DNA from 3 places in the Lacisediminihabitans sp. FW035 genome. Region 1 is predicted to be linked to each of the others. Evidence: predicted binding sites of a transcription regulator. Region 1 holds the regulator's gene; each other region holds the start of a gene.

Region 1 (4,058 bases):
GTGCAGCGCGGGTGTGTTCGCGGACGAACGGACCACGGTCGCGAAGCACCAGGTATCCGATCAGCGCCGGAAGGAAGTGGAAGAAAATCCCGCCCAGGTGCACGAGCATCGCCCAGAGTTTCTCGTCGCTCGGACTGAGTGGCTGGGTCGTCTGGTACGGGGACGGAGTGTTTTCTGACATCCGCCCATTAAACACACAAGCCCGGCCGCGTGCGGCCGGGCTTGTGTGAAAACCGATTACTTGATGAAGCGTACCGATGCCGGGTAGCGGTAGCCGACGCCATCCTTCGCCTTGACGAAGCCCTGGATCGACCAGATGAGGCTGATCACCCAAATGGCAAGGGGGAAGATCCAGCCGATCAGACCCCAGAAGCCGAGTGTGACGACGGTGAGGATGGAGTTGAGAATGAAGACGGCAACCTGCGCAATGGCGGCGGTGATCTGGAAGTTCAGTGCTTCCTTCGCCTCGCTGTTGGTGAAGCTGCCGCGGTCCTTGAACACGAGCCAGATGATCAGCGAAGGCAGGAATCCGATGATGCCCCCGAGGTGAGCGAACGAAGCCCACTGGCGGTCCTCGGCCTCGGTGAGGGGTGCTGCCGGTTGCGGTGCAGCCGGCGTGGAGATGGGGTCGGTCATGTGCAGAGCCTTTCGGTGAGCGGATCGATCCTGCGTGTGGCCAGGACGGACTTCGGGCGTGATCTCGCTGAACCCCCGATCGAGGGCGGTGCACGAGCACATGCATAAGGTAGCGCCCCCGTTGCTGTGCGTGCAATGCCTTCACGGTGGTGTGTCACGGTACAATTGGCAGTCTGCAGTAGTGAGTGCCAAGTATCCGTGGTGCGAAATCTGCGCGTTGAGAGAGCGGGGTGGTCGGGATGGTGTCAGAGCGCGGCCTCGATGTGCTCCGCGTCATCGTGCAGGACTACGTCGCCTCGCGAGAGCCGGTCGGCTCGAAGTCGATAGTCGACCGACACTCCTTCGGCGTATCGGCCGCCACCATCCGCAACGACATGGCGCTGCTCGAGGAGGAAGAGCTGATTGCCGCGCCGCACACCTCCTCCGGCCGCATCCCCACGGACAAGGGCTACCGCGTCTTCGTAAACCAGCTTGCCGACCTTCGACCGCTCAGCCCCGCCCAGCGCACCGCGATCGAGACCTTCCTCGGGTCATCCGCCGATCTCGACCAGGTGCTCGGACGCACGGTGCGATTGCTTTCCCAGCTCACACAGCAGGTGGCGCTCGTGCAGTACCCCTCGCTCTCGCGCTCCCGAATCCGACACGTCGAACTCGTGCGGCTCGCGTCATCGCGGGTAATGACCGTACTCATCACCGACACGGGACGGGTCGAGCAGAGGCTGCTCGACGTGTCCGACGAGTTGGAGGAGGGTTTCCTCTCGCAACTCGGCTCACGCCTCAACGCCTCGCTGGGAGGCCTCGGGCTCGCGGAGGCGGCCGAGAAGCTCTCGCAGCTGCCCGATCAGTTCTCCGCTTCGGAGGCTCCGGCAGTCGGCCGGATCGCCTCGGCGCTCATCGAGCAGGTGCTCGCCAATCGCCAGGACAAACTGGTCATGGCCGGAACCGCGAACCTGGTGCGTACCGAGGAAGACTTCAGCGGCAGCATCTACCCTGTTCTGGAGGCGATCGAGGAGCAGGTGACACTTCTCCGCCTGTTCGGCGAGATGGAGCCCGACCAGAACGGGTTCTCGGTGTCGATCGGCAAAGAGAACGCCTCGTTCGGCCTCGGAGAGACCTCGGTGCTGACGACGGGGTACGCGACCTCTGGTGGAGAGGTGTCACGCCTCGGCGTGATCGGCCCCACCCGCATGGACTATTCGAACAACATCGCGGCAGTGAGAGCTGTCGCCCGCTACCTGTCCCGCCTGCTCGGCGAAGACTGAACACCTGAAGGAATTTTGATTGGCTGACCACTACGAAGTACTCGGTGTCGATCGCAGCGCGACCACCGATGAGATCAAGAAGGCGTACCGTCGCCTCGCCAGGGAGCTGCACCCTGACGTGAACCCCGGGGCGGATGCCTCGGAGCAGTTCAAGCTCGTCACGCATGCGTACGACGTGCTGTCCGATGCGCAGCAACGGCAGCAGTACGACCTGGGGCCGCAGACCGGCTTCGGAGGGCAGGGCGGGCAGGGCTTCGGCGGCTTCGGCGACATCTTCGAGTCGTTCTTCGGCGGCGGTCAGACCCGCGGCCCGCGCTCGCGTCGCGAACGCGGCCAGGACGCGCTGGTGCGGGTGGAAGTCGACCTCGACGAGATCATCTTCGGCACGACGCGCGACATCGAGGTGGACACCGCGGTGCTGTGCGAGACCTGCGACGGATCCTGCTGTGCCCCGGGGACGACTCCCGTCACCTGCGACATCTGCCACGGCAGCGGACAGATCCAGCGCACGGTGCGCAGCCTGCTTGGCAACGTGATGACATCGAGCCCCTGTGGCACCTGCCGCGGCTACGGCACCGTCATCCCGAACCCCTGCCCCACCTGCCAGGGCCAGGGTCGCGTGCGCGCGCGCCGCAGCATCCCGGTCGACATCCCCGCGGGTGTCGACACCGGACTGCGCCTGCAGATGCCGAACCAGGGCGAGGTCGGGCCCGCTGGCGGAACCGCTGGCGACCTCTACCTCGAGATCAAGGTGCGTCACCACGATGTCTTCAGCCGCAACGGCGACGACATCCTCGCCACTCTCGAAGTGCAGATGACGGATGCCATCCTCGGCACCAAGACGACGCTCAAGACGCTCGACGGAGACGTCTCGGTCGAGATCCGACCGGGCACGCAGAGCGCAGAGGTCATCACGATCAAGGAGCGCGGAGTGACCCATCTGCGCGGCAGCGGTCGGGGAGACCTCAAGATCGGTGTGCAGGTGACGACCCCGGTGAAGCTCAACCACAAAGAGCAGGACCTGATCAAGCAGTTCGCAAGCACGCGCAAGGCGGCGGCCCCGACGCTGACGCACTTCCAGCAGGGGCTCTTCCAGAAGCTGCGCGACCGGTTCCTCAACATCTGATCTCATGGCGCACTTCTACCTCAGCGAGGAGTTGGTCTCGGCGGTCGTCGGTGAGCGGGTCACTGTCGGCGGCGCCGAAGCCCGGCATGCCGTCACGGTGAGCAGGATCGCTGCGGGGGAGTCGATCGCGATCGGCAACGGCGCGGGACTGCTGGTCTCGGGCACGGTCGTCTCGGCCGAACACACCGAGTTCGTGGTGGAGGTCGAGACCGTCGTCGAGACTCCGCCGGCGTCCCCGGCGATCTGGCTCGTCCAGGCACTCGCCAAGGGCGATCGCGACGAACAGGCAGTGCAGCAAGCGACTGAACTCGGGGTGGACGGGGTGATCCCGTGGTCAGCCCAGCGTTCGATAGTGAAGTGGGAAGGCGCCAAGGTGCGCAAGGGGCACGATCGCTGGAGCGCCATCGTGCGGGAGGCCACCAAGCAGTCGGTGCGCTCGTGGGTTCCGGAGGTCGGCGACCTCGCATCCCTCCCCGTACTCGTGGCGTTGGCGAAGGTGACGCGGATGCTGCTGCTCGAGCCGACCGCGCAGCTCGCCCTCAGCACGCTCGAGCCCGATGACCGGGACGTGGTGCTCGTCGTGGGACCGGAGGGCGGCATCGCCCCCTCCGAGCTCAGCCGGCTCGAGGCCGCGGGGGCTGTCTCGGTGCGGCTCGGCGACACCATCCTGCGCACATCGACAGCCGGACCGGCCGCTGTCGCCGTGCTGAACGCCCGCCTCGGGCGCTGGTGACGACGCGCGCATCCCTAAACCGACGGGCAGATCCGTGAATCGACGGTGTTCTTCACGGTCCGCGCCGGTGCGGCCGCACGGTCGACCCCCCGGTTCCCGTTCACGGATCAGGAGTGAAGCCGCACGGTCGGCGTGTCACGGCGGGACACGCCGTGGATTCGTCGTGACTCCTGATCCGGGAACGGGAACGGGAACGGGCACGGGAACGGGAGCGGGGGCGGGCCTGTCGCGGAGTGGGTTCTGCGCCGGGACTGTTCTTGCTCGTGGCCGACGGCGTAGGAATGCTACGTCGCGGGCGCTG
Region 2 (4,058 bases), 1.7 Mb from region 1:
GGTCGCCGGGCCAATGTGCCTCCCGGAGGGCCGGAGAGGCAGCAACTACGCCATCCGTCGCAAACGCCTGACTGCGGCGTACAGACGAGCGCTTTCTGACGGATCGTCGAGGTGGGGTGACGCGGCCGGCGGCAGGACCACGCCCGACGAAGTAACAGGCCGCACACGAAAGCAGGGCGCCTCCCGAAGGAGACGCCCTGCTTTCCGACTGTGCTGACTGGCAGCGCCAACCGGTGGTGCTGGTGGACTTAGAAGTCCATGCCGCCCGACGGGTCACCCATCGGTGCTGCAGCCTTCTCGGGCTTGTCAGCGACGACGACCTCGGTGGTGAGGAACAGTCCGGCGATCGACGCTGCGTTGAGCAGGGCCGAGCGGGTGACCTTCACCGGGTCGTTGATTCCGGCGGCGAGCATGTCGACGTACTCACCGGTCGCGGCGTTGAGGCCGTGTCCCGTGGGCAGGTTGCGCACCTTCTCGGCGACGACACCGGACTCGAGACCGGCGTTGAGCGCGATCTGCTTGAGCGGGGCGTCGACGGCGACCTTGACGATGTTGGCGCCGGTCGCCTCGTCTCCGGTGAGGCCGGTGAGGGCCTCGGAGGCGAACGCGATTGCGCCGGCCTGGATGAGGGCGACGCCACCACCGGCGACGATGCCCTCTTCGACGGCAGCCTTCGCGTTGCGGACGGCGTCCTCGATGCGGTGCTTGCGCTCCTTGAGCTCGACCTCGGTCGCGGCTCCGGCCTTGATGACCGCAACGCCTCCGGCGAGCTTCGCGAGACGCTCCTGGAGCTTCTCACGGTCGTAGTCGGAGTCGGTGTTCTCGATCTCGGCGCGGATCTGCTTGACGCGACCGGCGATGGCCTCGGCGTCGCCGGAGCCCTCGATGATCGTGGTCTCGTCCTTGGTGACGACGACCTTGCGGGCGCGGCCGAGCAGGTCGAGCGTGGCGTTCTCGAGCTTGAGTCCGACCTCCTCGGAGATGACCTGTCCACCGGTGAGGATCGCGATGTCCTGCAGCTGCGCCTTGCGACGGTCGCCGAAGCCCGGAGCCTTGACGGCCACGGACTTGAAGATGCCGCGGATCTTGTTGACGACGAGGGTCGCGAGAGCCTCGCCATCTACGTCCTCGGCGATGATGAGGAGCTGCTTGCCCGACTGGATCACCTTGTCGACCACGGGAAGGAGGTCCTTGATGTTGGAGACCTTCGAGTTGACGATGAGGATGTAGGGGTCTTCGAAGACCGCTTCCTGGCGCTCGGGGTCGGTGACGAAGTACGCCGACAGGTAACCCTTGTCGAAGCGCATGCCCTCGGTGAGCTCGAGCTCGGTACCAAAGGTATTCGACTCCTCGACGGTGACGACACCCTCCTTGCCGACCTTGTCGATCGCCTCAGCGATGAGGGCGCCGATCTCGGGGTCCCCGGCGGAGATGGAGGCGGTTGCCGCGATCTCTTCCTTGGTCTCGATCTCCTTTGCGCCGGCGACGAGCGCGGCGATGACGGCCGTGACGGCCTTGTCGATGCCGCGCTTGAGGCTGATGGGGTCCGCTCCGGCGGCGACGTTACGCAGTCCTTCGCGCACGAGGGCCTGGGCGAGCACGACCGAGGTGGTCGTACCGTCTCCGGCGACGTCATCCGTCTTCTTGGCTACCTCTTTGACGAGCTCCGCACCGATCTTCTCGTACGGGTCGTCGAGTTCGATCTCCTTGGCGATGGAGACACCGTCGTTCGTGATGGTGGGGGCGCCCCACTTCTTCTCGAGTACGACGTTGCGGCCACGCGGGCCGAGGGTCACCTTGACGGCGTCGGCCAGGATGTTGAGGCCGCGCTCGAGGCCACGACGGGCCTCCTCGTTGAAAGCAATGATCTTTGCCATGTGTGTTTTTCGTCCTTCCGGGACGTCATGTAAGCAACAGCTATTGGCACTCTCAATAAGGGAGTGCTAAATGATTCTGGCACTCTCCCCCTGAGAGTGCAAGTGAGCTTCCGGTTGACGAAGCGCTAGGCGTGGGCGAGGAAGGAGACGGATCCCGCCGAGGGAACGAGCTCGATCCACGTGTTGCCCGGGGCGAGGCGCACCGGAGCGCCGGCGTCATCGACGAGATGGATCGGATCCGTCGCCGATGCCTTCGACCAGCGGGCGTGAACGGTGCCGCCGCCGGTGGAAATCCACGCCTCTCCCGACCCGATCAGGTTGGTCTTGGGCACCCCCTGGTCGTTCGTGACGGTGACGCGCATCACGACGACGTTGGTGGTGGAGAGTTGCGCTCCCGCGCTGTCCAGATCGGGCCCGCTTCCCTGGGACCGTCGGAACACCGACCAGACCGGATCCCAGGTCCAACTGCCGTTCGTGAGGCTGGAGAAGGTGTAGTTCACGACGGCGGTGGGGGTGCCGCTTTTGGCAGCCGTCGACGATGGCAGGTCGGGAGCGAATTCGAACTGCGCCGCCGGGGCCGCGATCCCCGTGTGCTGCGCGAGAAGGTCCTGGGCCTTCACCAGCACATTGTGCGGTGCCGCCTTGGCGGGTGTGCGGAAGAAGGTACTCGCGGTGTCCGCCTGGCCGTGGATGGCGTTGTACACGGGGGTGCGACGCATGAGGTCGACGAAACGCTGCTGACCGCCGGAGTAGCAGATGATGCCGCCGACAGGCGAGACGATGTCGGGATCCATCGGACGGATGGATCGCACCGGCCCGAGAAGGGCCGGGATCGTCGACTGCCACACCGCGACATACCGGGTGAGACCGCCCTCCACCAGCTCCTGGTAGACGAGGTCGGTGCTCTCCAGGCCGATCTGGGGCCGCGCGGACGGCAGATTGTCGATCTTGGCGGCGATCGACGCGTGGTCGAGAGTTCCAGCCGGCACCGTGGTCCCCCGGAGCGGAGCGATCGCTATGGGCGGCGCGGTGACGGTGGGGGTGGGCCTCGGGGAGGCGGTCGCAGCGGGCGAGCGCGTCGGCGTCACCTTCTCCGGTGCGCACCCCGCGGCGGAAAGACCGAGCCCGATGACAAGAGTCATCGAGACCAGCGCTCGAACGCGCAGGCGCGACCGCGCCGGAGTGTGCCCCACGGGAGCAGACTAGCGTCGCACGGACGATCGGCCCGCGTGCTGCGGGGCGCGTCTCGAGGACAGCGAACCGAAGTGGGGCGGCGTGGCCGAGCTACTGGGCCAGGCGCACCGATTCCGCTTGGGGACCCTTGTTACCGGTGCCGACCTCGAAGGTCACCTTCTGGCCTTCCTCGAGCACTTTGTAGCCGCCCATGTCGATCGCGGAGTAGTGGACGAAGACGTCTTGCCCGCCCCCATCCTCCGTGATGAAGCCGTAGCCCTTTTCAGCGTTGAACCACTTGACGGTTCCGTTCGCCATTGAATACTCCCTGTGTTTCGCCTCGGATCGCCGCTGTCAGCGACCAATCCCAGATAGTAACTGCGATCCGGGCGATTCGGGACGAATTAAACATCGGCGAAACACGAAGACCGCGGATCAGCCCGCGGGAGGAACGTAATCGCTGCCGAGCACGACGGTGATCGGCGATCCGGGATACGCCTGGGACAGCTGGATCTCGCCGACCTTCAGTGAGAGCACCATTGCGCGGGCTGCACCCTCGTTGGCGGCGTCGCTGTAGTAGACCATCGTCTTGGTGATGTTGCTGGAAGCGGCGTTGGTGCGGGATCCGATCTGCTCGGATGCCCCGGCCCAGCCCTGCGTGACGAGGTTGTTGCCCGCGGCCGTGGCGAGCCCCTTTGTCTTCGTTCCATTGAGCACGGTGATCGCAAGAGCCGGATTGATCTTGGCCTCGGTGGTGGGCGTCGGGGTGGGGGTGGGCGACGGGGTCGACGTCGTGCTCGGGGCTGCGAACGGGAGCTCGATGGTGCCGCGGATGACCGCGAGGCCGAAGAGTCCCGCGGCGACGAGCACACCGGTGGCGAGAGCGGCCCAGGCGAAGGCGATCCAGCCCCGTCCCTTTCTGGGCGCGGAACGGTGGGCGCCCGTTCGCAGCAGGTCGTCAGGCACGCTGTCGAAGCGGTCGGTCGATTTGGTCGCCATCAGTTCATT
Region 3 (4,058 bases), 440 kb from region 1:
GCAGGGCGGCGTCATGCATGGGCGGAGGGGATATCAGCCGTCGGTGAGAACGCGGGAGAGGGCGTCGAGCCCCGGACGGGTACCCACAGCGACGATGGTGTCGCCGGCTTCAAGGGGAGTATCCGGAGTGGGCGAGGGGATGACATCCGCTCCCCGCACGATCGCGACGATCGACGTGTGCGTTCGGGTGCGCGCCCTGGTGGCGCCGAGGACCTCGCCGGCGTAGGGCGAGCCGGCAGAGATGAGCAGCTGCTCGGTGAAGAGCCCCGCCGCCTGCTCACGGATGCCGGCGAGCTGGCCGAGCATGAGGGACGCCCCGAGCACATCGGCGAGAGCAGCCGCCTCGTCGTCGGTGAGGGCGACGGAATCCACTGCTTCGTCAGGATCGTCGACACCGAACAGGGCCAGCTCACGCTCACCCGATCGATGGGACACCACACCGATGCGGCGGCCCTTCTTGGTGATCACGTCATGGCGTGTGCCGATGCCCGGCAGATCCACTTTTTCGACTCGTACGCTCACGCGGCAACCCTAACAGGCGGGCTCGGCGAGGTCGGTGCCGGGGCAAGGCCGGCCTGTGATTGCCGACCTTCGCGGTGATCACGACGGCGCCGCTGAGCCAAGGTAGGACCAAACCGCGAAGACGCAGCTCGCGCCGATAAGGGTAGTGAAGAGCAGGAGCCAGACCGGTGACGGAATGCCCGTTCGACGATAAAGCAGGTAGGCATCGGAGGTGGCGAGCTGGTCGCGGCGCCACACATGCACGCCGATGACCGTACCGAGCGCTCGCACCGCACCCACGAGCAGGGCGATCCCGATCACCAGAAGGGCGTAGCCCTGAAACGCAGGAGTGGCGAAGAACCAGAGCAGCGCACTGGTGGCGGCCGAGACGATCACGACGATCGCGCCGAAGGCGTTGCGGATCACCAGCAGCGTGAGCACAAGCACGACCCCGCCAACGAACAGGGCAAGAGCCGTGTATCCGTTGAACACACTCCAGAGCTGAGCGGCGCCGACGATGGCGGGTGCCGGATATCCGAAGACGCCGCTCACCATGGTGCCGAGCACTCCGCGCCCGCTGCTCAGCGCGTCGCCGGAGTGATTGCGGCGGATACGGATGCCGTGGACCGCCCGGCCGGTGAGGATCGCGGCCACCGCGTGCCCGAGTTCGTGGACAAGTGTGGCGAAGAGGCCGAAGTACTGCCAGGTGGCGCGCGGCAGGCTGAGGGTCCCCGCGACCGCCACGATCACGATGAACACCGGAAGAGGGATGACCACTGCCGTCGTCTGCGCGAAGAGGGCGGGGAATGCGCTGCCGAAGGCTGAGGCAGGGTGATAGGAATCGATAGTCGTCAGTTTGCCATCATCGGTTTCTCAGCTCACGGAGTGATCGCTGAGGGCGGAACACCGACCTCCCGATTCGCTGGCACTCTCCGCGGTCGAGTGCTAATTTTGTTGTAGTTGAGTCAGACCGACTCAAGTTTAGAAACGCACTTGGAGTTTGATGATGACAACGCTTTACCCCACCTCCCGCAGCACTCGAAGCATGCCGATGGACCTCTTCCGCGACGGCGACAACTACGTCATGAACGCCGACCTCCCGGGCATCGACCCGGCGACTGTGGACATCGACGTCGACGGCCAGGTGCTCAGCATCCGGGCCGAACGTGCCGCCGCCTCCACCGACACGGTCATGTGGCTCTCTCGCGAGCGCCAGTCCGGATCGTTCCAGCGCCGCCTCACTCTCGGCAGGAACATCGACACCGAGCGCATCGCGGCGAAATACGACAATGGCGTGCTCACCGTCACGATTCCGGTGACCGAGAAGTCCAAGGCTCGCAAGATCGAGGTCGTCCCCGCGAACCTGCCTGAGTCCGCGGCCACCAGCGACGAGGGGCTCGAGGTCGACGCCGCTTAGTCGTTCGCTCCGCCAGGACCGCGACGGCACATCGAAGGGCTCGGAACAGGGTTCCGGGCCCTTTCTTGCGTCGCAAATGTCATTCAGTGCGCCGCTCACCAGGGCGCGCCCTGGCGCACGGAACGCGAGGCCGGGATACTCCAGCTTCGAGTTCACTGCCGTCTAGCGAACGTGCATCCCGCGCCTGCCCTACGGAATCACCACCGCCGCCAACTTCACCGGCCCCGCGGTGTAGTCGAGCTCGTTCGCCTGCGAGACTCCCGACGGCACGATCGTGTCCATCACCTTCGGCACGGTGTTCGGGTCGGCCGAGCAGAAGGCGGCAGGTGATGCCACGGCGCAGACTCCGAAACTGTAGTCACCGGCAGTCGCGCTGAAGGCGCGGGTCTGATCCACCCCGTGCGTGCCATCCTGGCCTGTGAGGGCCACGGTGAAGCCCCACCCCGCGGCCGGCGTTCCGCCCAGCGCTGTCTTGTCCACGCTGAAGGTGATGTACCGGCTGACCGCGTTCGCACCGACCGTCACCGCACCGAGCGAGGCGCCTGAGGCATCCACGAACCGGTTGTTGCCGAAACCCTGCGCCTCGATCAGGCGGCTCCAGGGAGCGACCGTCGAATAGTTCATCCCGGGATAGGACGATGCCGTGGAGGTCGAGACCGCGCCGGGCTGCGACACGTACACATCCACGAGCTGGGCACCGTTCGTCGAGCCGAAGGTGAGGGTGAGGTCGGCGGTCTGTACCCGGAAGGTGACCGTCGATCCGGTGTCGTAGACCTGGAATCGATCGAGGTCGAAGGCGCCGGCGTGGAAGTCCCCGGCCTTCGGGTAGGCGTAGTTGCCCGGACCGCTGTCGTCGCCGGTCGGATCGTCGACGCTGTAGAGCAGCGTGCCATTCACGACATCGTTCACCACGGACCGCACCACCTGGGCGGTGCCGCCGTTGCTTGCGGTGCTCGTGATCACGAAGACGTTCGTGCCGGACGCGGAGGTCACATCGACGCTGAATGAGCCGTCGGCGGCCGCGGTGGTGTGTGTCAGTGTGGTGACACTGTTGGCGTCGGTGGCGACATCCGCGATGTCGATGGATGCCCCGGGGGCGGCGGTTCCGCTGACCGTCGTCGTCGCCCCGGTGGCCGATCCGTCCGTCGGGGCCGTCACGCTGAGGGGAGTCGACCGCTGGCTGTGGGACACGTAGCGGTCGCGCACTTCGGAGGGCTGTTCGAGGCTGCGCCCCGCCGCGAGGTCGGCCGTGAGCCGCACCTGTGAGGCCGAGCCCCAGGTGAGCGGTGAAGCCGATCCGTCCGCCTTGCCGTTGACAAAGCCGATCGACGCCGTCGCCGGGTCGGTACCGAACGGCGAGGCGGGCACATCCGCCCGGTCCCAGACCTGCTCGGGCACGAGGCCCGGACCGGAGTTCATCCGGTTGATCGACACCAGCACCGAGGATGCGTCGGACTTTTGCCCCTGGGCGAGATACTGCTGAGCCCGCTCGGCTCCCAGCACGGGCCACGGGTGGCCGGTGCCGGAGAAGTTGTTTGTCCAAGGAGCCCCGGTGACCGTGCAATTCGTGCCGGCGCCCACGAAGCAGTCGCCATAGCCGTCGCCGTTGTAGCGCAGCCAGGCGGCACCACTGTCGGTGGGGCGCTGAATCGCGGCATCCGTCACCGCGAGCGAATTGAGAATCACGGGATCAGTAGCGGGCAGGATGCCGAGGCGCACGTACTCGAGGAAGCCTGCATCCACGACCGCGCGCTGGTCGAGCGTCGGGCCCCCATTGCCCACGATGTAGCTGATGGCGGCATTCGGGTCGCCGGTCTTGGAGAGTCTGATGAAGTAGGGGGAAGTAGAGAGCGGACCGTTCGTCGTGACTCCCCAGGCCGTGATCATGCGCTGGTACTGGTCCGCGGTGGCGCGCCACACCCTGGCGCTTGCGGAGTCATGGTGCTGATCGGCGATGGTCGCCGCCGCGATGAGGCCCGCGATCTCGGCAGCGATGGTGGAGGGGGAGTAACCGGTCTGCTCTTCCCAGCGTTCGACACCGAAGCTGGGGCCGTGGCTCACGAGGAAATTCGCCGCCGAGCGCACATGCGGCCAGAGTGCGTCGTCCCCCGCGAGACCGGACTGCAGAGCCATCAGGATC

What was found. Region 1 encodes HrcA, which represses chaperone genes, less so after heat shock. Its sites were predicted from a motif close to TTNGCACTCGNNNNNNNCGAGTGCNAA; they were not measured.
Region 2: groL (chaperonin GroEL) is a predicted target of HrcA. The motif match lies at 1,921-1,947, and genes of this name have one in related genera.
Region 3: ACVXZ4_RS09455 (Hsp20/alpha crystallin family protein) is a predicted target of HrcA. The motif match lies at 1,424-1,450, and genes of this name have one in related genera.

The regions. Positions count from the first base shown of each region.
Region 1 covers NZ_CM142187.1:1,520,461-1,524,518, forward strand. The annotation lists gene ACVXZ4_RS07360 (DUF4870 domain-containing protein) at 1-181, opposite strand, end outside; gene ACVXZ4_RS07365 (DUF4870 domain-containing protein) at 238-636, opposite strand; gene hrcA (heat-inducible transcriptional repressor HrcA) at 876-1,898, shown strand; gene dnaJ (molecular chaperone DnaJ) at 1,918-3,024, shown strand; gene ACVXZ4_RS07380 (16S rRNA (uracil(1498)-N(3))-methyltransferase) at 3,029-3,757, shown strand.
Region 2 covers NZ_CM142187.1:3,217,092-3,221,149, forward strand. The annotation lists gene groL (chaperonin GroEL) at 249-1,877, opposite strand; gene ACVXZ4_RS15390 (DUF3048 domain-containing protein) at 2,003-3,070, opposite strand; gene ACVXZ4_RS15395 (cold-shock protein) at 3,162-3,368, opposite strand; gene ACVXZ4_RS15400 (LytR C-terminal domain-containing protein) at 3,486-4,049, opposite strand.
Region 3 covers NZ_CM142187.1:1,965,290-1,969,347, forward strand. The annotation lists gene ACVXZ4_RS09440 (cation:proton antiporter) at 1-19, opposite strand, end outside; gene ACVXZ4_RS09445 (cation:proton antiporter regulatory subunit) at 34-522, opposite strand; gene ACVXZ4_RS09450 (M50 family metallopeptidase) at 601-1,278, opposite strand; gene ACVXZ4_RS09455 (Hsp20/alpha crystallin family protein) at 1,508-1,918, shown strand; gene ACVXZ4_RS09460 (glucodextranase DOMON-like domain-containing protein) at 2,108-4,058, opposite strand, start outside.